DNA from 3 places in the Streptomyces sp. NPDC005566 genome. Region 2 is predicted to be linked to each of the others. Evidence: riboswitches for the same ligand, from Rfam matches in the RefSeq annotation. Region 2 holds a riboswitch; each other region holds the start of a gene.

Region 1 (7,392 bases), on a different contig from region 2:
GAGGGGGCCACGTCAGCGTGTACCCCTCGCTGTGCTGAAGACCGAAGGCAGTAATTGGCGGCACCGGGCCCGCAGACCGCGAGCCCGGCATGATCCGGACGAGGGGCCTTAGCCAGGGCACTTCTCGGGCTGGCCAGGGGCGTCGACGTGGCGGACACGTGCGGCCTGGTCGTGGCGGGCCGGAGAGACGGCGATGGTGCCGCCGCACTTCGCGCAGACGGTGGTGGCATCAGCCTCAGACATGGAACCGACCTTTCGTGTGGGGTATCTACGCCCCCTAGTTCACCCGGCGGACGACGGGCAGCTGTGCTCTCCAGGAATGCTCAGCGTGTCGCTCACATCCCGGTGACGGGCTGTCATCCCACGGGCCTCGTCGAAGCAGCAGTCGAGTGAGTGGGAGTTGTCCGCCCAGCCGGACTTCCGGCGTCGGGGTTGACGGTCGGCGGGTTGACACACATGCGAGCGTTCTCAGCCCGCCATGTGAGGGCTTGTCAGATCTTGTCCCTCGCCGATAGCGAAACAGCAGGCGCCCTGTTGCTTCCCCCCGGACCCCTGGGCCATAGTCCCCATCAGAACTTCTGTACGTCCTGTACATTTTTTACGGACTCCAAGGAAGAGGCAACGCCGTGCACCGCCCCGCCGCCCGCTACGTACTGCCCGAGTTCACCGAACGCACCTCGACCGGCACCCGGACGCTGGATCCGTACTCGAAGCTGCTCGCCGAGCGGATCGTCTTCCTCGGCACGCCCATCGACGACACCGCGGCAACCGACCTCATCGCGCAGTTCATGTACCTGGAGTACGCCGAACCCGACCGGCCGGTCTCCCTCTACATCAACTCGCCGGGCGGCTCGTTCAACGCCATGGCGGCTGTTTACGACACCATGCAGTACCTGTCCTGCGAGGTGGAGACCTTCTGCCTCGGCCAGGCGGGCTCCTACGCCGCCGCGCTGCTCGCGGCCGGCGCACCCGGCCGCCGACATGCTCTGCCCGGTGCCCGGGTAGTCATTCAGCAGCCGGCCCTCCTCGACGAGCCGGTACAGGGCCAGCCCTCCGACCTCGAGATCCAGGCGCGCGAGCTGATGCGTGAGCGGGAGTCGCTCACCGCGATGCTGGCCCGTCACACGGGGCGTTCCGCACAGGACATCGGCTCCGACCTCGAGCGGGACACGATCCTCGACGCCCCGGCCGCCCAGGCGTACGGACTGGTCGACCACATCATGGAGAACCGCACACCGAATCGGCCGCCACACCCCGCGAGGTGATCCCGTTGCTCTCCCCCCAGCTCCCGCCGCTCCCCGCACTGACCCGCGCCGAGGGAGAGTTCATCGACTGCTACCTGGAGGTGCTCGACCAGGTCGGCCGGATCAACCCCGCCCGGGGCAGCGACACCTACGGAGCGCTCCGGGCCGCCCAGGCGCTGGCCTCACGGGCGACCGCCCTGCGCGATGCACTCGCGCTGATGCACGAGCGGGGCGAAACCCAGATCCATGCAGCCACGTTGGCCCGTGCGTTGCGGGTGCTGGACGGGGAGCGGCGTGCGGGCAGGGTCACCGTGCCGCCCGCATGAGCGGGTTGACCGCCCCTCAGACCGCCTTCCCCGCCGTAGCCCTGTCCTGACGCCGGATCACGGCGCCTACGCCGGAAGCCTGCGAGCCGTGACGGTCCGCTCCGGTCGCCACGGTGCGCGGCCTCGGGGCCAGCGCGGCTCGCAGCGCCGGCGTGAGGACGTGGCGGGTCTCGGACGGGGTGAGTGCGGCCGGGGTGGGCAGGGGGTTGAGGTAGCGCGTGTAGATGAGGCCTCCGAGAATCGTCACCACGGCCGTGGCGCGTGCGGTCGCGTCCCGGCCTCCGAGAAATTCAACAAGCCGGGCCAGCAGCTCGCGTTCCAGGTATTCACGGATGACCTCGGCAGCCTCCTCGCCCCGGGTGGTGAGCTGCCGGAAGTCGGCGTCCTCCCACAGGTCCGTCACCGCGTCGATCAGGCGGTCGGGGAGGGTGGCCGGGTCGCCGCCGAGGACGTCGTCCACCGCCAGCGCATTGGCGCACTGGAACTGCATCACGTCTGCGAACAGGCCCTTCTTCGAGCCGAAGTGGTACGCGATCAGAGCCGGGTCGACCCCGGCGGCCCCGGCGACCGCGCGCAGGGTGGTGAGCCGGTACCCGCGTTCCAGGAACAGCTCACGAGCCGCCGAGACGATCGACTCGCGGGTGGGCGGGTTGCCGCGGGGGCGGCCTCGGGTGCGGGCGGAGGCAGGGGCGGCGTTATTCATCAGCGTTGAGCCTGCGTTTCGCGGTCGGCACAGTCAAGGGCGTTCCGGAAACCACACCAAGGGATGGCCCACACCATGCGTATCGCAGTCTTCGGCGCCAACGGACCGACAGGTCGCCACCTCACCGAACAGGCCCTCGCGACCGGCCACGAAGTCGTCGCCGTGACCCGCCGCCCGGGTTCCCTCCCCCTTCGCCCGGGCCTCACCGTGGCGGTCGCCGACGCCACGGACCTGGAGGCCGTCGACGCCGCGATCGGCGGGACGGACGCCGTCCTCTCCGCGCTGGGCGCACGCTTCTCCAAGGAGAAGATCACCACGTACTCGGCGAGCGCCACCGCCATCACCCGGGCCATGGCCCGCCACGGCATCGAGCGACTGCTCACCGTCAGTTCCAGCATCGCCGACCCCAACTGGCGGCCCACCGGCGCGCACTTCTTCAACCATGTGCTCGACCCGCTGGTCAACCGGCGCCTCGGCCGCACCCTCCACGAGGACATGCGCCGTATGGAGGCCGTGATCCGCCGTACGGACCTCGACTGGACGCTCGTCCGTCCCTCGGGCCTCTTCGAGCATGCCGCCGTCACCCGTTTCCACACGGCCGAGACCAGCGCCGACGGCGTCTTCACCGCACGTGCCGACCTCGCGGCGAGCATGCTGCGCGAGCTGGAGGAGCGGCGGTACGTCCGTACGGCCATGGGTGTCATCACCACTGCCGTGAGACCGAACATCGCCAAGCTGATCTGGAACGAGGGCGTGAAGAAGAGGTGAGCCGGACGACCGTCGGACTGCCGGCCGCCGCAAGGGCGTTCCTCGCCATGCCCCGCACGGCCACGCTGACCAGCCTCCGCCCGGACGGGTCCCCGCACGTCACGCCTGTCCGCTTCACCTTCGACGCGTCCGCCGGCCTGGTCCGGGTGACCACCCGGGCGGGAGCCCGCAAGACCCGGAACGTGGCGGCAGGTGGGGCTTCGGCCCGTGTCGCCCTCTGCCAGGCGGAGGGCTTCCGCTGGCTCACTCTCGAAGGCCGGGCCGACGTCACCGACGACCCCGCGCGCCTGGCCGAGGCCGTTCGCCGCTACACCGCCCGCTACCACGTGGCCCCGCCCGCCCCGCCGGACCTGGTCGTCGTAGAAATGACCGTCGAACGCGTCCTGAGCCTCAATCTCTGAATCTCCCGTACAGAAAGCAGTGACACGCGATGCCCACCCTTCCCGTCCTCGATTCCACCCTCCACCACCGCGAGTCCGGCGACCCCGACGGGCTGCCGTTCGTCTTCCTCCACGGCAACCCCACCTCCTCCCACCTGTGGCGGAACGTCCTGCCGGGCGTGGCCGCGCCCGGCCGCCGTCTCCTGGCCCCCGACCTCATCGGCATGGGCGACTCCGGCAAGCCCGACCTCGCCTACTCCTTCGACGACCACGCCCGCTACCTCGACGCCTGGTTCGACGCCCTCGGCCTTGCCGAGGCCGTCCTCGTCGGCCACGACTGGGGTGGCGCGCTCGCCTTCGACCGCGCCGCCCGCCTCCCGGGCAGCGTGCGCGGCCTCGCCTTCACCGAGACGATCATCAAACCGTTGGTCGGCGATGATTTCCCGTCTGCCGGACGGGAGTTGTTCACCCTTCTGCGCACTCCCGGAGTGGGTGAGGAGATGATCCTGGAGAAGTCGCTGTTCATCGATGCGCTCCCGGACACGCTGGCCACCCCACTGGATCCGGCCGATCTCGAGGTCTACCGCCGCCCCTTCCCGACCCCGCACAGCCGCCGCCCGGTACTGGCGTGGACGCGCATGATGCCACTGGACTCCGAACCCGCCGACGTCGTGGCCCGCATCGAGCGCTACGACGCCTGGCTGGCCGCCAGTCCCGAAGTTCCCAAGCTGCTTGCCGCGTTCGATCCGGGCCCGGGCGCGATGACCGATCAGAGGGCCGTCGCCTGGTGCGAGGAGAACATCGCGGGTCTGGAGGTCTCCCGCCACGGCTTGGCCGGACACCACTCCCCGGAGGACCGCCCCGCGGAACTGGCTGCGGCAATCAACGCTTGGGCCGACCGCCACGGGCTGGCACGCCCGTAGGAGTCCCCCGATGCGGAAGTGCCACCACAGGCCCGCCTCCCGCCGAGGAGTGCACGCGCCTCAACCACCGTCACCACCGTCACCATCGAACACCGTGCTGCGGAGCCGACGGCCTCCCGCGCGCCCGGCAAGACATTCGAACAGTTGTCGCGTCAACGGCTGCGCCGGTGCCCCCCGAAGCCCGGACACGCCCGATGCGCGGATCAATATTCCTCGCTCGTTCGGCGTAGACCATCCCCCTCACGGGGGACAGCTCAACTTGCGCAGGACGCGCGGACACTGAGCGGAATTAACCGTTCCGCTGCTGGTACGGGGCCGGTCACGCAGCGTCGCCTCAGCTTCGGCCCCACCTCGTCCACCCGAACGGATCAGCCGTGATGACTCTCACATAACGACCTTCAGCGCGGAAATCCGGCAGCCCGTGAGTAAAGATCCCTGGGACGACAAGCCCCCGCCACCGCGACGGGGCGGTCCGGGCGGACGCCGAGTCCTGCCGCTGTCCGGATGCCTGGTCGACAGAAGTGGATCGGCAGGAGTGGAGGACCCGAGCGCAACGGGTCGACGGGATATCCCTTCGACCCTCGGGGTGAAGCCGCCAAGTGCGGCCGGGCAACTTCGCCAGCCCGAACCCGACAGGTCATCCTTCACAGGCGGCTGACGAAGGGTTGCGCATGACTGCGCAGGTTCATGTCCCGTCTCTTTTCGCCCGGGTCGGTACGGCCTCGGTTCTCACATTCGCTGTAGGCACAACCATGCTCGCCCCCGGCCTCGTCGACGAGGCCGAGGCCGCTGCCCACTCGACGAGGGCGCTCGACATCGCCGCCTCGAAGAAGGGATCGCCCTACAGGTACGGCGCCAGCGGCCCCCACCGCTTCGACTGTTCGGGCCTCACGCTCTACTCGTTCAAGAAGGCGGGCAAGAAGCTCCCCCGCACGGCCCAGCAGCAGTACAACAAGACCCGTCACATCTCCTCGTCGCAACGGCGGCGCGGCGACCTGGTCTTCTTCCATGCGGGCCGGAGTGTCTACCACGTGGGCATCTACGCCGGCGGCGGCAAGATCTGGCACTCGCCGAAGACCGGGGCGGTGGTCCGGCTGGAACGGATCTGGTCGAAGAGCATCTGGTACGGGCGGGTCCGCTGACGGCCGCCCCCGGCTGACACCCCCGTCGGCCGTCCCTGCCGGTCCCACCCGGGCGCCGGTCCCACCCGGGGGCCGGTCCCACCCGGGGGCCGGTCCCACCCGGGGGCCGGTCCCACCCGGGGGCCGGTCCCACCCGGGGGCCGGTCCCGCGCCGAGTCAGTGCAGCAGGGGCCCGGTCACCAGCACGAGCCCCAGCGCCGTGAGCGCCGCGCCGCTGCCGCCCTCGATCGCGCGGGCGGTACGCGGCCGGCGCAGCCATCGGCCGAGGCGGTCCACCAACAGGGCCACGGCCGGGAACCAGAGGAGCGCCAGCAGCACGACCACGGCCGCCAGCAGCAGGGTTCTGGGAAGCGGCGGCTGCCCGTCGGGGACGAACTGGGGCAGCAGGCTGAGGAAGAGCACAGGCGCCTTCGGGTTCAGGGCGTTGGTCAGGAAGCCCTGGCGCAGTGCCCGTACCGGCCCCAGCTCGGTTGCGGGCGCCTCATCCGGTGCGGAGGCGCCCGCAACCGCCCGCCGCCGGACCGCGTACAGGGCGCTCACTCCCAGGTGGAGCACATAGGCACCACCGAGCAGTTGCACGGTGCGGAACAGGACGGGCATCGCCACCAGCACCGCCGCGAGTCCGGCGACGGCCAGCGCGGTGTGCACGAGCAGTCCCCCGGCGACACCCAGCGCCGCCGCCATGCCGGTCCGGCGCGAGGCGAGGGCGTTGCGTACGACCACGGTGAAGTCCGCGCCGGGCAGGGCGACCATTCCCGCGGCGACCGGGACGAAAGCGAGCAGTTGTGCGTCCATGGGTACACCCTGACCCGGCCGGCCCTTTAGCGTGTACTTGCAATCTTCTGGGTCTGCCAAAAGGAATGCTTTATGTACGATCCGACGCGGCTGGCCGCACTCGTGGCGGTCGCCGAGGCCGGTTCGATCACGAAGGCGGCCGCGCGGCTCGGCTACACAGCGCCCGCCCTCTCCCAGCAGCTCGCGAAACTGGAGCGGGAGGCCGGGGCCGCCCTGCTGGTGCGCCACCATCGCGGGGCGCGCCTGACGGCTGCCGGTGAACTGCTGGCCGGGCGTGCCCGACGGGTCCTGGACGAGATGGACCAGGCGCGGCACGAGCTGGCCCGGCTCGCGGGACTGTCGGGAGGGCGGCTGCGGGTCGGCACCTTCACCACGGCCGGCATTCATCTGCTGCCGCCGGTGCTCAGTGCGTTCCGGCGTGCCCACCCGGACGTGGAACTCACCGTGACCGACTACGAGCCGCCCGGCGGGGTCGCCGCCGTGGCCGCGGGAGACGTGGATCTGGCGCTGACCCATGCGTACGAACCGGCTGTCGCCGATCCGCTGCCCGCCGGGGTGTCCGCCGAGCCACTGCTGGTCGAGGAGCTCGTACTGATCACGGCCGTGGGGCAGGCGCTGTCCGAGGGCAGCGGCCGACTCCCGGTTGCCGAGCTGGCGGGCCGTCCGCTGATCAGCAGTGCACCCGCGCATCCCCCCAGGCAGGGGGTGGAGCGCGCACTGGCCGATGCCGGGGCGACACCTGCCGTGGTGTGCGAGTCCCCCGGTTACGCGCTGGTGTGCGCTCTGGTCAGCGCGGGCGTCGGCGTGGCCGTGGTGCCCGAGATGGTTGCGTCGATGTCTCCGACGCCGCTCGCAGTGCGGCGCCTCGACCCCTCTGCCTTCCGCCGGACGATCTCCGTGGTGCACCGCGGCGACCGGTCGACGGCCGCGGCGGCGACACTCAGGGCACTGCTGCGCAGCGGCTTCGGCCGCGCCACGGGGGTGCGGTGACGTCAGGCCTGAGCGGGCACGGCCCAGGGAAGAGCGATCGACACGGTCTTGCCGCCGTCCGGGGTGGGGCTGACGCTCAGCCGGCCGCCGCACTCCTTGGCGAGGGCCCTGATGATCACCA
Region 2 (7,392 bases):
GTGCTCTCGGTGGTCGGTGACATCGACCCGGAGCAGACGCTGGCCTGGATCGAGAAGTACTTCGGCTCCATCCCCTCGCACGACGGCAAGCAGCCGCCGCGCGACGGCACGCTGCCCGGCACCATCGGTGAGCAGCTGCGCGAGGTGGTGCACGAGGAGGTTCCCGCGCGTGCGCTGATGGCCGCCTACCGGCTGCCGCACGACGGCACCCGTGAGTGTGACGCCGCGGACCTGGCGCTGACCGTCCTCGGCGGTGGCGAGTCGTCCCGGCTGCACAACCGCCTGGTCCGCCGGGACCGTACGGCGGTGGCCGCGGGATTCGGGCTGCTCAGGCTCTCCGGAGCGCCCTCCCTGGGCTGGCTGGACGTCAAGACGTCCGGTGGTGTCGAGGTGCCGCAGATCGAGACGGCCGTCGACGAGGAGCTGGCCCGTTTCGCGGCCGAAGGCCCCACGCCCGAGGAAATGGAGCGGGCGCAGGCCCAGTTGGAGCGCGAGTGGCTGGACAGGCTCGGCACGGTCGCGGGCCGCGCCGACGAACTGTGCAGGTATGCCGTGCTGTTCGGCGACCCCCAGCTCGCCCTGTCCGCGGTGCAGCGAGTGCTCGACGTCACCGCGCAGGAGGTCCAGGCGGCCGCCCAGGCGCATCTGCGTCCCGACAACCGGGCGGTCCTGGTCTACGAGCCGGTCGAGCCGGCGGACGAGGCCGAGGATGCCGCAGGCAGCACCGACGACCACGAGGGGGCCGAGAAGTGACCGACGCCGCCGTGACTGGAGTAGCGATGGAGTACCACCCGCAGCCGACCGCAGGCGAGGCCAGGCCCTGGGCCTTTCCCGCGCCCGATCGCGGCGCTCTGCCCAATGGCCTGACCGTGCTGCGCTGCCACCGCCCCGGCCAGCAGGTCGTCGCCGTGGAGATCTTCCTGGACGCGCCGCTCGACGCCGAGCCCGAGGGGCTGGACGGTGTGGCCACGATCATGGCGCGCGCGCTGTCCGAGGGCACCGACAAGCACTCCGCGGAGGAGTTCGCCGCCGAGCTGGAGCGTTGTGGTGCCACGCTCGACGCGCACGCCGACCACCCCGGTGTCCGGGTCTCGCTGGAGGTCCCGGTCTCCCGGCTCTCCAAGGCGCTCGGCCTGGTCGCCGAAGCGCTGCGGGCGCCGGCGTTCACCGAGAGCGAGGTGGAGCGCCTGGTGGGCAACCGGCTCGACGAGATTCCGCACGAGCAGGCCAACCCCGCCCGGCGTGCCGCCAAGCAGCTCTCCAAGGAGCTGTTCCCTGCCACGGCGCGGATGTCGCGTCCGCGCCAGGGCACCGAGGAGACCGTGCGCCGGATCGACGCCGCGGGCGTGCGCGCCTTCTACGACGCCCATGTCCGCCCGTCCACCGCGACGGCCGTCATCGTCGGTGATCTCACCGGGGTCGATCTGGACACGCTGCTCGCGGACACCATCGGTGACTGGTCGGGCAACGCCGGTCAGTCGCGCCCGGTGCCTCCGATCACCGCGGACGACACGGGCCGGGTAGTGATCGTGGACCGTCCCGGGGCCGTGCAGACGCAACTGCTGCTCGGCCGGATCGGCGCCGACCGGCACGACAGCGTCTGGCCCGCCCAGGTCCTGGGCACGTACTGCCTGGGCGGCACCCTCACCTCACGTCTCGACCGCGTCCTGCGCGAGGAGAAGGGCTACACCTACGGGGTCCGGGCCTTCGGCCAGGTGCTGCGTTCGACGGCACCCGGATCCGCATCCGGGGCGACCGGCGCCGCGATGCTCGCCATCAGCGGCTCCGTGGACACGGAGTCCACCGGGGCGGCCCTGGACGACCTCTGGAAGGTCCTGCGCACCCTGGCGGCCGAGGGACTGACGGACGCCGAGCGCGAGACCGCCGTACAGAACCTCGTAGGGGTCGCCCCGCTGAAGTTCGAGACGGCGGCATCGGTCGCGGGCACCCTCGCCGACCAGGTGGAGCAGCACCTCCCGGACGACTACCAGGCCCAGCTGTACGCGCGCCTGGCGGAGACCGGCACGGTGGAGGCGACGGCCGCGGTGGTCAACGCGTTCCCCGTGGACCGGCTGGTCACGGTCCTCGTGGGGGACGCTTCGCAGATCGCGGAGCCCGTGAGGGCGCTGGGTATCGGCGAGGTGTCGGTCGTCACCGGCTGACGGAACAGGACAGGGCGAACCCCGGCGAGCACGCACTCGCCGGGGTTCTCCCTTTTGTCTGATTTGGTGCAATGCGTTCCTGTATGGCCTGTGGGATGTCCGACAAAGCGACCTGTCCGTTTGGTGATTGAAAGTCGCCCGGCCTAGCGTCGGCTCGGCTGTCCGCCAGACGTATGCCGCACCCGCGGCGCCGGACAGTCATCGCCGAGTCCCCGTCAGGCGCGAGCCTGGGGAGCCGGGGACCCACGTAGTCCCTGGGGTGAATCGGATGTCCGCGTCTCGTACGAGGCGGGGAATCCGTAGGAGACCTTCCTGCTCCGAACCCGTCAGCTAACCCGGTAGGCGAGAAGGAAGGAAAGGATCAGCCCCTCCATGGCGTTCACCCGTGCCACCGGGAAGCACCGTGCCCCGAGCCGCCTGACGCGCAGGAGCGCCAAGGTCGCCGGCATCGCGGCTCTGGCCACCACCGGCGTCATCGGCGCAACGGCCTCCCCGGCCCTCGCCGCGGACTCCGAGGCCCTCACCGTCACCGGTCTGACCCAGGCCGTTGCCATCGACACCACTCTCGCCGCGCAGATCGACGCCCAGGCCGAGGCGCAGCAGCACCAGGCCGACGTCGCGGCGAAGGCGAAGGCCGAAGCTGCGGCAAAGGCAAAGGCGAAGGCCGAGGCGAAGCGCAAGGCCGAAGCCCGCGCCAAGGAGGTCCGTGAGGCCGAGGCACGCGCCGCCCGTGCCGCCGAGCGCGCCCGGCTGAACGCCTTCCACCTCCCGGTCGCCGGCTCCTCCGTGACCACCGGCTACAAGTCCAGCGGTGCCCTCTGGTCCTCCGGCAGCCACTCCGGCGTCGACTTCCGCGCCGCGTCCGGCAGCTCCGTCGTCGCGGTCGGCGCCGGTACCGTCGTCACGGCGGGCTGGGGCGGCGCGTACGGCAACAACATCGTGCTCCGGATGACGGACGGCACCTACACCCAGTACGGCCACCTCTCCTCGATCGGCGTGTCCGTCGGACAGAGCGTCACCTCGGGGCAGCAGATAGGCCTGTCGGGCTCCACCGGCAACTCCACCGGACCGCACCTGCACTTCGAGGCGCGGACCACCCCGGAGTACGGGTCCGACATGGATCCCGTCGCCTACCTCCGAGCGCACGGTCTCCAGGTCTGAGACCTCGTACCGCACAGCTTCCCGAAGGCCCCGGCACCCGCCGGGGCCTTCGTCGTGCCGCGCCCCGGGACTGCTCCGCCGCGAACCGCCGGAGAAGTACTCGTCGGCTGGAAGATATCCATGGATTCCGCTCCGCCATCGGAAATTGCGACTGATTGCAATAGAGTCACAGAACAGGCGTCGATCGGCCGCGTTACGCGGGGATTAAGGCGGAGGTTCGGACATGCGCATTCCCGCGCATTCGGTATGCACGGCAATCCGTGACGACATCGTCTCCGGTGTCTTCGAACGCGGCAGCCGCCTCACCGAGGAGGTGCTCGCACGTCGGTACGGGGTCTCCCGCGTCCCGGTGCGCGAGGCACTGCGCACCCTGGAGTCCGAGGGGTTCGTCGTCACCCGCCGGCACGCCGGTGCCTGCGTCGCCGAGCCCACGGAGCAGGAGGCCGCCGACCTCCTGGAGATCCGCATGCTCCTGGAGCCGCTGGGCGCCGCGCGTGCCGCCCAGCGCCGTACCGAGGCCCACCTCAAGGTGCTCCGAGGCCTGGTCAGACTGGGGCAGGAGCGGGTCCGCCGGGGCGAGGGGGAGGATCTGCGCTCGCTGGGCGGCTGGTTCCACGAGACGCTGGCCCAGGCGTCGGCCAGCCCCGCCCTCATCGCGCTGCTCACCCAGCTCAGGCACAAGATCACCTGGATGTACGCGGTCGAGCATCCGGCCCGCCCCGCCGATTCCTGGGCCGAGCACGGCGCCATCGTGGACGCCGTGGCGCGCGGTGACGCGGAGCGGGCCAGGGTGCTCGCGGCCCAGCACGCCGAGCGGGCCACCGCCGCCCACCGCCTGCGGCGCACGGACCGGCCGGGCCGCACGACCGGTCCGGCCCGGGTGAGGACTTCGCAACATTCTGTAAACATCGCAGGTGTCCGGCATTAACAATGGCGCCGTATACAAAGAAGTGAATTCGGAAGGGCTTTCTTTATGCTGCCCGAATTCGGGTCTTCGTCACGGTGGTCCGGGGCTTCCCGGAAACGAGAAAGCCACGGTTCCCGATGGGGATACCGCGGCTTTGTCGAGGAAGTAATTCCTGCCCGGAGCGGGCGGAATCAGACGGTCTCCGGAAGCTCCTCGAGCCCCTCGGTGACCAGCTTCGCCAGACGGTCCAGGGCGGCTTCGGCGTCGTCCGCCTCGGACGCGAGCACGATCTCCTCGCCACCCTGGGCACCCAGGCCGAGCACCGCGAGCATGGAGGCGGCGTTCACCGGGTTGCCGTCGGCCTTGGCGATCGTCACGGGGACGCCGGAGGCCGTGGCGGCACGGACGAAGATGGATGCGGGGCGGGCGTGCAGGCCCTCGGCCCAACCGACGTTGACGCGGCGCTCAGCCATGGTTCTGCCCTTCACGTATCAATGGTTGTCTAGACCAGTCTCTCATGCAGTGCGCACTGCTGTGCCCGACCTCCTGCCCTGCCGCCACCGCCGGTCGGCTCCCTCAGACTGCCCGCGCAGCGATCCGTCCGCGACCGGTGCGGCGGCCGTAGGCTTTGCCCATGGAGCCCACGCCGGAGCAGAGTCCGCATCACGCGTACCCCGACCACTGGGAGGCGGACGTGGTGCTCCGCGACGGTGGTACCGCCAGGATCAGGCCGATCACCACGGACGATGCCGAGCGGCTGGTCAGCTTCTACGAACAGGTCTCCGACGAGTCGAAGTACTACCGCTTCTTCGCCCCCTATCCACGTCTCTCCGCCAAGGACGTGCACCGCTTCACCCATCACGACTACGTCGACCGGGTGGGGCTGGCCGTCACGATCGGCGGAGAGTTCATCGCGACCGTCCGCTTCGACCGGATCAACGAGCAGGGCAGACCGGCCTCCGCACCAGCCGACGAGGCAGAGGTCGCCTTCCTCGTCCAGGACGCCCACCAGGGCCGCGGCGTGGCTTCGGCGCTCCTCGAACACATCGCGGCGGTTGCCCGCGAGCGCGGCATCGTGCGCTTCGCCGCCGAAGTGCTGCCCGCGAACAACAAGATGATCAAGGTGTTCCGGGACGCCGGCTACACCCAGCAGCGCAGCTTCGAGGACGGTTCCGTCCACCTCACGCTCGACCTCGAACCCACCGCGGCGTCCCTCGCCGTCCAGCGCGGCCGTGAACAGCGGGCCGAGGCGCGCTCCGTGCAGCGGCTGCTGGCCCCCGGATCCGTCGTCGTGGTCGGCGCCGGACGCGCCCCGGGCGGAGTGGGCCGCACGGTGCTGCGCAACCTTCGCGGCTCGGGCTTCACCGGGCGCACCTACGCGGTGAACCGGTCCTTCGCCGCCGAACAGGCCACGGTCGACGGTGTGCCCGCGCACCGCTCCGTGGGCGAGATCGGCGAGCAGGTCGACCTCGCGATCGTCGCCGTCCCGGCCGAGCGGGTACCGGAGGCGGTGGCCGACTGCGGTGAGCACGAGGTCCAGGGCCTCGTCGTCCTCTCCGCCGGTTACGCCGAGCGCGGCGCCGAAGGCCGGGAGCGCCAGCGCGAACTCGTCCGGCAGGCCCGTTCGTACGGGATGCGGATCATCGGTCCGAACGCCTTCGGCATCATCAACACCTCCGACGCCGTCCGCCTGAACGCCTCTCTCGCACCCGAATCGCCCGCACCCGGACGCATCGGGCTGTTCACCCAGTCCGGCGCGATCGGGATCGCCCTGCTGTCCGGCCTGCACCGGCGCGGCGCGGGGCTCTCGACGTTCATCTCCGCGGGCAACCGGGCCGATGTCTCCGGCAACGACTTCCTGCAGTACTGGTTCGAGGACCAGGACACCGATGTGGCCCTCCTCTACCTCGAGTCGCTCGGCAACCCGCGCAAGTTCACCCGGCTCGCCCGCCGGACCGCCGCAGTGAAGCCCGTGGTCGTCGTCAAGGGCGCCCGGCACAGCGGCTCCACCCCGCCCGGCCACGCCGTCCCCGTCAGCCGGATTCCCGACGCGACGGTCTCCGCACTGATGCGCCAGGCCGGCGTGATCCGCGTCGACACGGTCACGGAGATGGTCGACGCGGGCCTGCTGCTCGCCGATCAGCCCTTGCCGGCCGGTCCCCGGGTGGCGATCCTCGGCAACTCCGAATCGCTCGGCCTCCTCACGTACGACGCCTGCCTCGCCGAAGGACTTCGCCCGCGCCCGCCGCGCGACCTGACGACCGCGGCCGGACCGCAGGACTTCCGGGACGCTCTGGCCGAGGCGCTCACCGACCAGACCTGCGACGCCGTGATCGTGACCGCGATCCCCTGGGTGGGAGAGAACGGTGAAGCGGAGACGGGCGAAGGCGAGGTGCTCGCCGCGGCCCTGCAGGAGGCGGTGGCAACCGGCCCGGCCAAGCCCGTCGCCGTGGTGCACGTCGAAATGGGCGGCCTGGCGGAGGCCCTCGCAGCGGCCGCGAGCACGGCCACCCCGGCCGGCGGATCCAGGAGGGGGGCGCAGGCACCGGCCCCGTTCACGACAGGCACCCCGGCGACCACCGAGCCGGGGGAGCGGGGGTCGGGCGCAGAGCCCCCGGCCGGTGCGCCGCGGCCGGACGCGACACGTGCCGGTACGACAGCCCGGGAGGGCACCGGCCGGGACGGTGCCGGGCCCGGAGCGAGCGGCACCACGGAACGCGGCGACGGGCCCGACGACGCGCTCGGTCCGCAGCCCAGGACCGGGCGGATCCCCGCCTACCCGGCCGCCGAGCGGGCCGTCCGGGCGCTCTCCGAGGCCGTGAAGTACGCGCAGTGGCGGCGGCAGGCTGCCGTGCCCGGGAAGATTCCCGAGTTCCTGGACGAGACCATCGACGAGCCGGGGACGGCCACCCTGATCGAGGCGCTGCTCGGGCCCGGCCCCGATCCGAAGGGCCGTCCGCTCACCCACGACGAGGCAGCCGAACTGCTCGGCCGCTACGGCATCGCCGTACGGCCGGCCCTCCCCGCCCCCGACCCGCAGGCCGCAATCGCCGCCGCGGCGCAGCTCGGCTACCCGGTGGCGCTCAAGACGACCGCCCCCCACCTCCGTCACCGAGCGGACCTCGGCGGTGTCCGGCTCGACCTCGCCAACGAGAGCGCCCT
Region 3 (7,392 bases), on a different contig from region 2:
AGACGGGGCTGCGTCTCCACCACGTCCGGGTTGCCGCACGGGCAGCGGTGCGCGATGGCGCGCAGCCCGCGCGGCGGCCGGCCGAGCTGCTGCTCGAACGCGGCGATGTCCGCCTCGGTGGGCGCGGTGGATTCGGTCTGCGGAGGGGGCGTGTCCATGCCTGCCTTGAATGTCATCGGTCGGTCTGTATGTACGGGAGCGGGGTCAGCCGCGGTCTGCGCTGTCGACGCCGTCCCAGAGGTTCGAGTGCCAGGGCCTGCCCGGCGCACCCGCTTCACCGCGGCGCACCTCGGCTGCGTCCGGGTCGATCACCGTGAAACCGGTCTCCCCGGGCATGACGTAGTGGAGGTGCTGGCGCGCGAGTCGCCGGATGTACGCGTCGTCCTTGAGCCGCGCCTTCTCGTCGCGCAGCTCCTCGGTCCGCCGGTGCGCCTCCTGCGTGAGCCTCTCCTGATCGGCGATCTCGTCGCGCTGGGAGATGTACTGCCTCATCGGGTAGGCGAGGGCGACGACCAGGGAGCAGACGATCAGGGCCAGGAACGCGGCCCTGCCGGTGAGCCGGGAGCGGCGGGCCTGGCGGCGGTTCTGGGACCGGTACACGCGCGCCGCGGTCTGCTCCCCGAGCAGCCGCAGCCTGGTCGCGGTGGAGAACCGGTCGCGGTCCTTCCCGGCCATCTCGCCTCCCCATTACGCACGTCCGTCCCCGCACACGGTACGGGACCGAGTGCGGGGACGGACGGAGGCTGGTGCCCCGAAGGGCGGCTCAGCTCCTGCTGCCGGGCTCTCAGCCCTCGAAGCGGAACCGCGGGAAGGCCGAACGGCCCGCGTACACCGCGGCGTCGTCGAGGATCTCCTCGATGCGCAGCAGCTGGTTGTACTTGGCGACACGGTCCGAGCGGGCCGGGGCGCCGGTCTTGATCTGGCCGCAGTTCACGGCGACGGCGAGGTCGGCGATGGTGACGTCCTCGGTCTCACCGGAGCGGTGGGACATCATGCACTTGAAGCCGTTGCGCTGGGCCAGCTCGACGGCGTCCAAGGTCTCGGTCAGCGAACCGATCTGGTTGACCTTGACGAGCAGGGCGTTGGCCGAGCCCTCCTCGATGCCACGGGCCAGGCGCTCGGGGTTGGTGACGAACAGGTCGTCACCGACGATCTGCACCTTGCCGCCGAGCTTGTCGGTGATGACCTTCCAGCCGGCCCAGTCGTCCTCGTACAGCGGGTCCTCGATGGAGACCAGCGGGTACGCGGAGACGAGCTCCTCGTAGTACTCGGTCATCTCGGCGGCCGAGCGGGACTTGCCCTCGAACTCGTACGTGCCGTCCTTGTAGAACTCGGACGCGGCGACGTCGAGGGCGAGCGCGATGTCGCGGCCCGGGACGTAACCGGCTTCCTTGACGGCTTCGAGGATCAGGTCCAGGGCGGCGCGGTTGGACTCGAGGTTCGGGGCGAAGCCGCCCTCGTCACCGAGACCGGTGGACAGGCCCTTGGTCTTCAGGACCTTCTTCAGCGTGTGGTAGATCTCCGCGCCCCAGCGAAGGGCCTCGGAGAACGACTCGGCGCCGATCGGCGCGATCATGAACTCCTGGATGTCCACGTTGGAGTCGGCGTGCGAGCCGCCGTTCAGGATGTTCATCATCGGAACGGGCAGCAGGTGCGCGTTCGGGCCGCCGAGGTAGCGGAACAGCGGCAGGTCGGACGCCTCGGACGCGGCGTGGGCCACGGCCAGCGAGACGCCGAGGATGGCGTTGGCGCCGAGGGAGCCCTTGTTCTCGGTGGCGTCGAGGTCGAACATCGCCTGGTCGATGAGGCGCTGCTCGGTGGCGTCGTACCCGACGAGCTCCGGGCCGATCTGCTCGATGACGGCGAGGACGGCCTTCTCGACACCCTTGCCGTGGTAGCGGTTGGGGTCACCGTCGCGAAGCTCGATGGCCTCGAACGCACCGGTGGAGGCGCCGGACGGAACAGCAGCACGTCCCGTGCTGCCGTCGTCGAGGCCAACCTCGACCTCGACCGTGGGGTTTCCCCGGGAGTCGAGGATTTCCCTGGCTACGACGACGTCGATGGACGGCACGAGGCATCTCCTTCTGGGATATGACGCTGGTTGTGCAGGGTCACTGTGGCCTTGCGCCCCGAGCCTAACCGGCTCTGCCCCCTGCGTCGGCCGACCGCCCGTCCCCTGGGACGAAAAAGGACCCAAGGGCTTGCATTCCGGGCAAAGGTCCAGAAATCTACTGACCGGTAACCGCAAGAGTTGAACGATCCCGTCCGCGGTGGGCCCGTGCGGCACACCGCGGACACGACCCCGGCCCGGCGCACACGGGGGTGAGTGCGCCGGGCCGGGAGGGAACACGTCGGGTGCCGCCGGACACCCTTCCGCGGCCCTGAAGCCTTCGGGGAGGAGAGACCCGGGACTACTTCAGGTGGAGCTGCTGACCCGGGAAGATCAGGTCGGCGTCCTCGACGATGTCGTCGTTGAGCTTGAACAGCTTCTGCCAGCCGCCCTTGACCTTCTTCGCGTCGGCGATCGTGCTCAGGGTGTCGCCGGCCTTCACCTTGTACTCGCCGTCACCCTTCTTGACCTTGTCGCCGGTCGGGGTCGTGACGGTCTTCGAGGCCTCGGGGGCGGTGCGCTTCTCGCTGCGCGTGGTGGGCTGCTCGGCCTTGCGCTCCGGCTGGGCGGCCTTGTCGGCGCTCGGCGCGGCGGTGTCGACACCCGGGTCCACACCGTCGTTGGTCAGGCCGCCGGCACCGGCGCAGGCCCAGGCGCCCGGGCCCTGCAGGTCGAGAAGCTTCTCGGCTGCGGTGATCTGCTGAGCCTTGGTGGCCAGGTCGGCGCGGGCGGCGAACTGCGTACCGCCGGCGGCTGCCCAGCTGGACTGCGAGAACTGCAGACCGCCGTAGTAGCCGTTGCCGGTGTTGATGGACCAGTTGCCACCGGACTCGCACTGCGCGACGGCGTCCCACGTGGCGACGGAAGCGGCGGAGGCGCCGGTCGCACCCATCAGCGGGACGGCGACCGCGGCACCGGCGACGCCGGCCAGGGTGGCGATACGGACGGCCTTGGACGGGCGACGGTGCTTGCCCTTGCTCGAAAGCAGCATGGTTCTCCTCACCGACGCCTACGAGGTGAGCTGTCGGGTTCGGGCCTGTGAGTTGCCCGGTCGCTCGCACTGGCGAGCGACTTCACCCCGAGCCGACCCTCACCCGTCTTCCGACGGCCGGGTCCGGCACTTACCTGGGTCCCCCGCTCCTGCCTACGGCGCTTTACGCGTCGAATCCCTTCGGCCGACGGCAGGATTCGGCGTGACGGTCGAAGGTGCCCGCGGTGCGAGCGGTTCCGACCGTAAACATAGGCAACCCCCACATTCAAAGATGGACATCACGGACAATCAGCCCGTACTCGCACCGGGCGAGGGATCATTTCCGCAGGTCGGAGGCGTCGTCGGCGAACCCGGCGGGCGAGACGCGTGAGTTGACGCAAAGAGACCCATGTCTCACTTAGACATAAGTGGACATAGGCCTCTGAACTGCCCCCGCTTTTGGGGTGTTTTCCCGAATTGGATCAGTTGCCGACAGCGGCTTCCGCACCGGCCTCGGCGCTCTTCTCGTCCGCCTGGGCGCCCAGGTCGAGACCCAGGTCGAGGTTCTGCCCGGGAAGGATCAGGTCCGGGTCGGAGCCCAGCTCGTCCTTGTTCGCCTCGTAGAGCGCCGTCCAGCCGCCGGGCAGCTCCTGCGCGTCCGCGATCGCCCAGAGGTTGTCTCCGGTGCGGACGGTGTAGGTGCCGTCGCCGCCCTTGCGCGCTTCGGCGTCACCGCGCGACGCGTGCCGACCGGACTCGCGCCCGTCCGTCGAGCCCGCACCGGCGCTCGCCTCCGGGGCCGGAGTGCCGCGGTGCTTACCGCCCGGCGCTTCCGTCGATCCGTCGGAGGCCTCGGACGTCTCGGGCGAGGGAGAGGAGTCGGACGTGTCGGATCCGGTCGACTTGTCGACCTTGCCGGTATCGCCACCCCTGCTGTCCGTGTTCCTGTTCCCGCTCGCGTTGTCCGACGCATCGGACGAGGGGGTGTCCGACGCGTCGCCGGACGGGGTCGCGTCGTCCGACGGCTCGGTGGTCGGCTCACTGCCCGGGTCGACACCCGGGAGCGTGTTGTCGAGTGCGAGTCCGGAGATCACCGCGCAGCTGGCCCACGCCGTCACCCCCTGGTCGTCGAGCACCTTCTCCGCCACGGATATCTGCTGCGAGCGGCTGGCCAGGTCGGCGCGGGGCGCGAACGCCGTGCCGCCGTAGGCCGACCAGGTGTCCTGCGAGAGCTGCAGGCCGCCGTAGTAGCCGTTGCCGAGGTCGGCGCTCCACATGCCACCGCTCTCGCACTCGGCGACCCGGTCCCAGGTCGAGGCGTCGGCTGCGTGCGCACCCGTTGCGCCGAGCAGCGGGATGGCGATGGCCGACCCTGTGACGCCTGCGGCGACGACGATGGCGGGTGCCTGCCGAGGGCGACGGTGTCTGCCGTTCGCGGAGCCCATGGGATTGCCTTCCGTGTGACTGACGTGTGACTGGTGAGTCGAACGGTGAACCTAGCCGCACTCGAACGTGTGTCACAAGTCGATGCAGCGGAGATCACGTGAAAGTCACAGAGTTGACAGAGTGTCACTTTTTCCGAGCGGCGTCCCGGGACCGAACTCCACAGGAAGAGTGCGCAGTCCACGCATGATGAGCCCGCCCCGCCAGCGCAAATCGGTAGGTTCTGCAGCGAGCCGCAGGTCGGGGAGGCGTCGCAGCAGCGTCGCCAATGCCGCCCGGCCCTCCAGCCTGGCCAGCGGTGCACCCAGGCAGTAGTGGATGCCGTGCCCGTACCCGAGGTGCTGATTGTCACTCCGTGCGAGATCCAGCGTGTCCGCATCGCGGAAGCGCTCCGGGTCCCGGTCGGCGGCGGCGAGCACCACGAGAACGGGGTCCCCGGCCCCGATGCGCTGTCCGCCCAGCGTCACGGGTTCCGTGGCGTACCTCCAGGTGGCGAGCTCCACCGGACCGTCGTACCGCAGCAACTCCTCGATCCCCGTGGCCAGCAGCTCCGTCTCCCCCGCCTCGATCGAGCGCTGGAGCAGCTCGCGCTGTTCCGGGTTGCGGAGCAGCGCGTAGGTGCCGTTGCCGATGAGGTTGACCGTGGTCTCGAAGCCGGCGAACAGCAGGATGAAGGCCATCGCCGCGGCTTCGTTCTCGGTCAGGTGCTCGCCGTGGTCACTTGCCCGGATCAGTCCCGAGATCAGGTCGTCGCCGGGATTCTCCCGTTTGCGGTGGATGAGTTCGGCAAGGTAGCCGCGCATCTTCTTGACCGACCTGGCCACTCCGCCGCGCGGACCGCCGCCGTGCCTGATCATCATGCCCGCCCAGTCCCGGAAGTCGTCCTGGTCCTCCGGGGGCACCCCCAGCAGGTCACAGATCGCGTAGATGGGGAGCGGGAAGGCGAAGTCGTGGATGAGGTCCGCCTTCCCCTCCTCGATGAACGTGTCGATGAGGCGGTCCGTCAGCTCCTGCACGCGGGGCGCGAACTCCGCGACGCGGCGCGGGGTGAACGCCTTGGTGACGAGCCGGCGCAGGCGGGTGTGGTCCGGCGGGTCGATGTTCAGGAGGTGCGTCATCAGGTCCGCCTGGCGCTCCCCCGGGATGCCCGTCTTCCCCTTGGCGTTCGCCGGCCCGGCGTGGTGCGCCGGGTTCTTGGAGAGCCGGGTGTCGGCGAGGGCCTGCTTGGCATCCGCGTACCGGGTCACCAGCCAGGCCTCGACTCCGCTGGGCAGCGCGGTGCGGTGCACGGGGCTGTGCTCGCGGAGCCAGGCGTAGGCGGGGTACGGGTCGGTGGCGAACTCCCACGTGAAGAGTTCGGGTGCTTCGGACGCTGCGTCCTGCGTTGCTTCGGACGCTGCGTCCTGCGTCGCGTCGGGCGCTGCGTTCTGCGTCGCGTCGGGCGCGGGGGTGTCGGCGGGGCTGTCGTTCACTCCTCGACGTTATCCGGAGCGCCCCCGTGCCCCTCCACCGCCCGGATCGCGTCCCGGTAGGTACGGGCGGCGGCCCGCAGGGCTGCCTCCGGGTCCGTGCCGTCCTGTTCGGCGCGTACGGCGAGGGCGAGAAGCCGGTAGCCGACCGAGTCTCCCTCCGGAAGCGCGACATCGAGCCCGGCGGCACGGGCCCGGCTGCCCAGCTTGGCGGCCAGGGCCAGACCGGGCTGGCCCAGCGGCACCCCGTCGGTGACCGAATCGCGCTGCTTCTCGATCGCCTTGGTCCGCAGCCAGTGCGCGTGGACGTCCTCCGGGGTCTCCGCGGTCGCGTCGCCGAAGACATGCGGATGACGGTGGATCAGCTTCTCGACGATCGTCGCCGCGACATCGTCGATGGCGAAGGGCTCGTCCGGGTCCTCCTGCGCGATCCGGGCGTGGAAGACGACCTGGAGCAGAACGTCCCCGAGCTCCTCGCGCAGCTCCTCGCGGTCACCGTACTCGATGGCCTCGACCAGTTCGTACGCCTCCTCGATGGCGTACTTCGCGAGTCCCTTGTGCGTCTTCTGCGAGGTCCACGGGCATTCCCGCCTGATCCGGTCCATGACCTGGACCAGATCGAGGAGCCGGGCGCCCGGCAGGTCGTAGGAGCCGGGCAGCAGTTCCAGGTCCGGCATCTGCACCCGGCCCGAACCGCCGAGCCGGGCCAGGCCGTCGGTGAGCGGCTGATTGCCCTCGCCGCCCACGAGGACCACCACGGTCCGGCCGGCCGCGCAGGCGTCGACGAGTTCCTCGGCCGACGGTGCGACGTGCTCGACCATGATTCCGGCCTCGCGCAGATACGGCAGTTGCGGATGGTCCCGCTCGGCGCAGAGCACCCCGTCGGCGGCCTGCAGCGTCTGCCAGGCGGGCCAGGACAGCAGACCGGGCGCGACCCGGTGGCTGGCGGTGAGCAGGACGATACGGCCGGGGGCTTCAGCGTTCACCCTCCGAACCTACCCCGGCCGGGACCCTCCCGGTCCTGGCTCCCGGCCCCGCCCCCCGGTCAGGCGCCCGACTGGGGTTCCTGCGCCTGGAACTTGGTGACCTGGTTGATCCACGGAGCCTTGTAGGTGCTCAGCTGCACCTTCTTGTCGTCCCAGGTGCCGAAGCGCGGGTTGACGTCGACGTGCAGGGCCTTCGACGCCTTGGTGAGAGCCTCGCCGACGGCCTGCTGCCCGGCGGGCGTCTGCAGGTCGGCGCCGAGCGCCTGGGCCAGCTTCGGCAGCTGGACCTCCTTGCGCAGATCGTCCTCGATCTGGTCCGGGGCGACCCAGCGCTGCTCCAGCATCATGGTCTGCAGGCCCGTGTCACCACCGGACTGCGCGGCAGCCGCCTGGCGGATCTGCTGGATCTCCTTG

What was found. Region 2 has a riboswitch for cyclic di-AMP ahead of ABZS61_RS28540 (M23 family metallopeptidase). Riboswitches for the same ligand answer to the same signal wherever they lie in the genome.
Positions count from the first base shown of each region.
Region 1: another riboswitch for cyclic di-AMP. It lies ahead of ABZS61_RS25670 (C40 family peptidase); the one in region 2 lies ahead of ABZS61_RS28540 (M23 family metallopeptidase).
Region 3: another riboswitch for cyclic di-AMP. It lies ahead of ABZS61_RS09645 (transglycosylase family protein); the one in region 2 lies ahead of ABZS61_RS28540 (M23 family metallopeptidase).

Region 1 is NZ_JBEXDB010000017.1:89,386-96,777, forward strand. Features, by position in the region: gene ABZS61_RS25635 (hypothetical protein) at 109-243, opposite strand; gene ABZS61_RS25640 (ATP-dependent Clp protease proteolytic subunit) at 627-1,265, shown strand; gene ABZS61_RS25645 (hypothetical protein) at 1,271-1,570, shown strand; gene ABZS61_RS25650 (TetR family transcriptional regulator) at 1,587-2,273, opposite strand; gene ABZS61_RS25655 (NAD(P)H-binding protein) at 2,349-3,041, shown strand; gene ABZS61_RS25660 (TIGR03618 family F420-dependent PPOX class oxidoreductase) at 3,038-3,442, shown strand; gene ABZS61_RS25665 (haloalkane dehalogenase) at 3,472-4,344, shown strand; cyclic di-AMP (ydaO/yuaA leader) riboswitch at 4,840-5,013, shown strand; gene ABZS61_RS25670 (C40 family peptidase) at 5,016-5,486, shown strand; gene ABZS61_RS25675 (LysE family translocator) at 5,643-6,281, opposite strand; gene ABZS61_RS25680 (LysR family transcriptional regulator) at 6,354-7,271, shown strand; gene ABZS61_RS25685 (ATP-binding protein) at 7,274-7,392, opposite strand, start outside.
Region 2 is NZ_JBEXDB010000020.1:108,796-116,187, forward strand. Features, by position in the region: gene ABZS61_RS28530 (pitrilysin family protein) at 1-753, shown strand, start outside; gene ABZS61_RS28535 (pitrilysin family protein) at 780-2,162, shown strand; cyclic di-AMP (ydaO/yuaA leader) riboswitch at 2,355-2,522, shown strand; gene ABZS61_RS28540 (M23 family metallopeptidase) at 2,535-3,323, shown strand; gene ABZS61_RS28545 (GntR family transcriptional regulator) at 3,547-4,251, shown strand; gene ABZS61_RS28550 (HPr family phosphocarrier protein) at 4,422-4,703, opposite strand; gene ABZS61_RS28555 (GNAT family N-acetyltransferase) at 4,865-7,392, shown strand, end outside.
Region 3 is NZ_JBEXDB010000005.1:104,677-112,068, forward strand. Features, by position in the region: gene ABZS61_RS09630 (DUF501 domain-containing protein) at 1-158, opposite strand, end outside; gene ABZS61_RS09635 (septum formation initiator family protein) at 205-675, opposite strand; gene eno (phosphopyruvate hydratase) at 785-2,071, opposite strand; gene ABZS61_RS09645 (transglycosylase family protein) at 2,412-3,101, opposite strand; cyclic di-AMP (ydaO/yuaA leader) riboswitch at 3,102-3,272, opposite strand; gene ABZS61_RS09650 (transglycosylase family protein) at 3,563-4,525, opposite strand; gene ABZS61_RS09655 (cytochrome P450) at 4,631-5,995, opposite strand; gene ABZS61_RS09660 (nucleoside triphosphate pyrophosphohydrolase) at 5,992-6,978, opposite strand; gene ABZS61_RS09665 (SurA N-terminal domain-containing protein) at 7,038-7,392, opposite strand, start outside.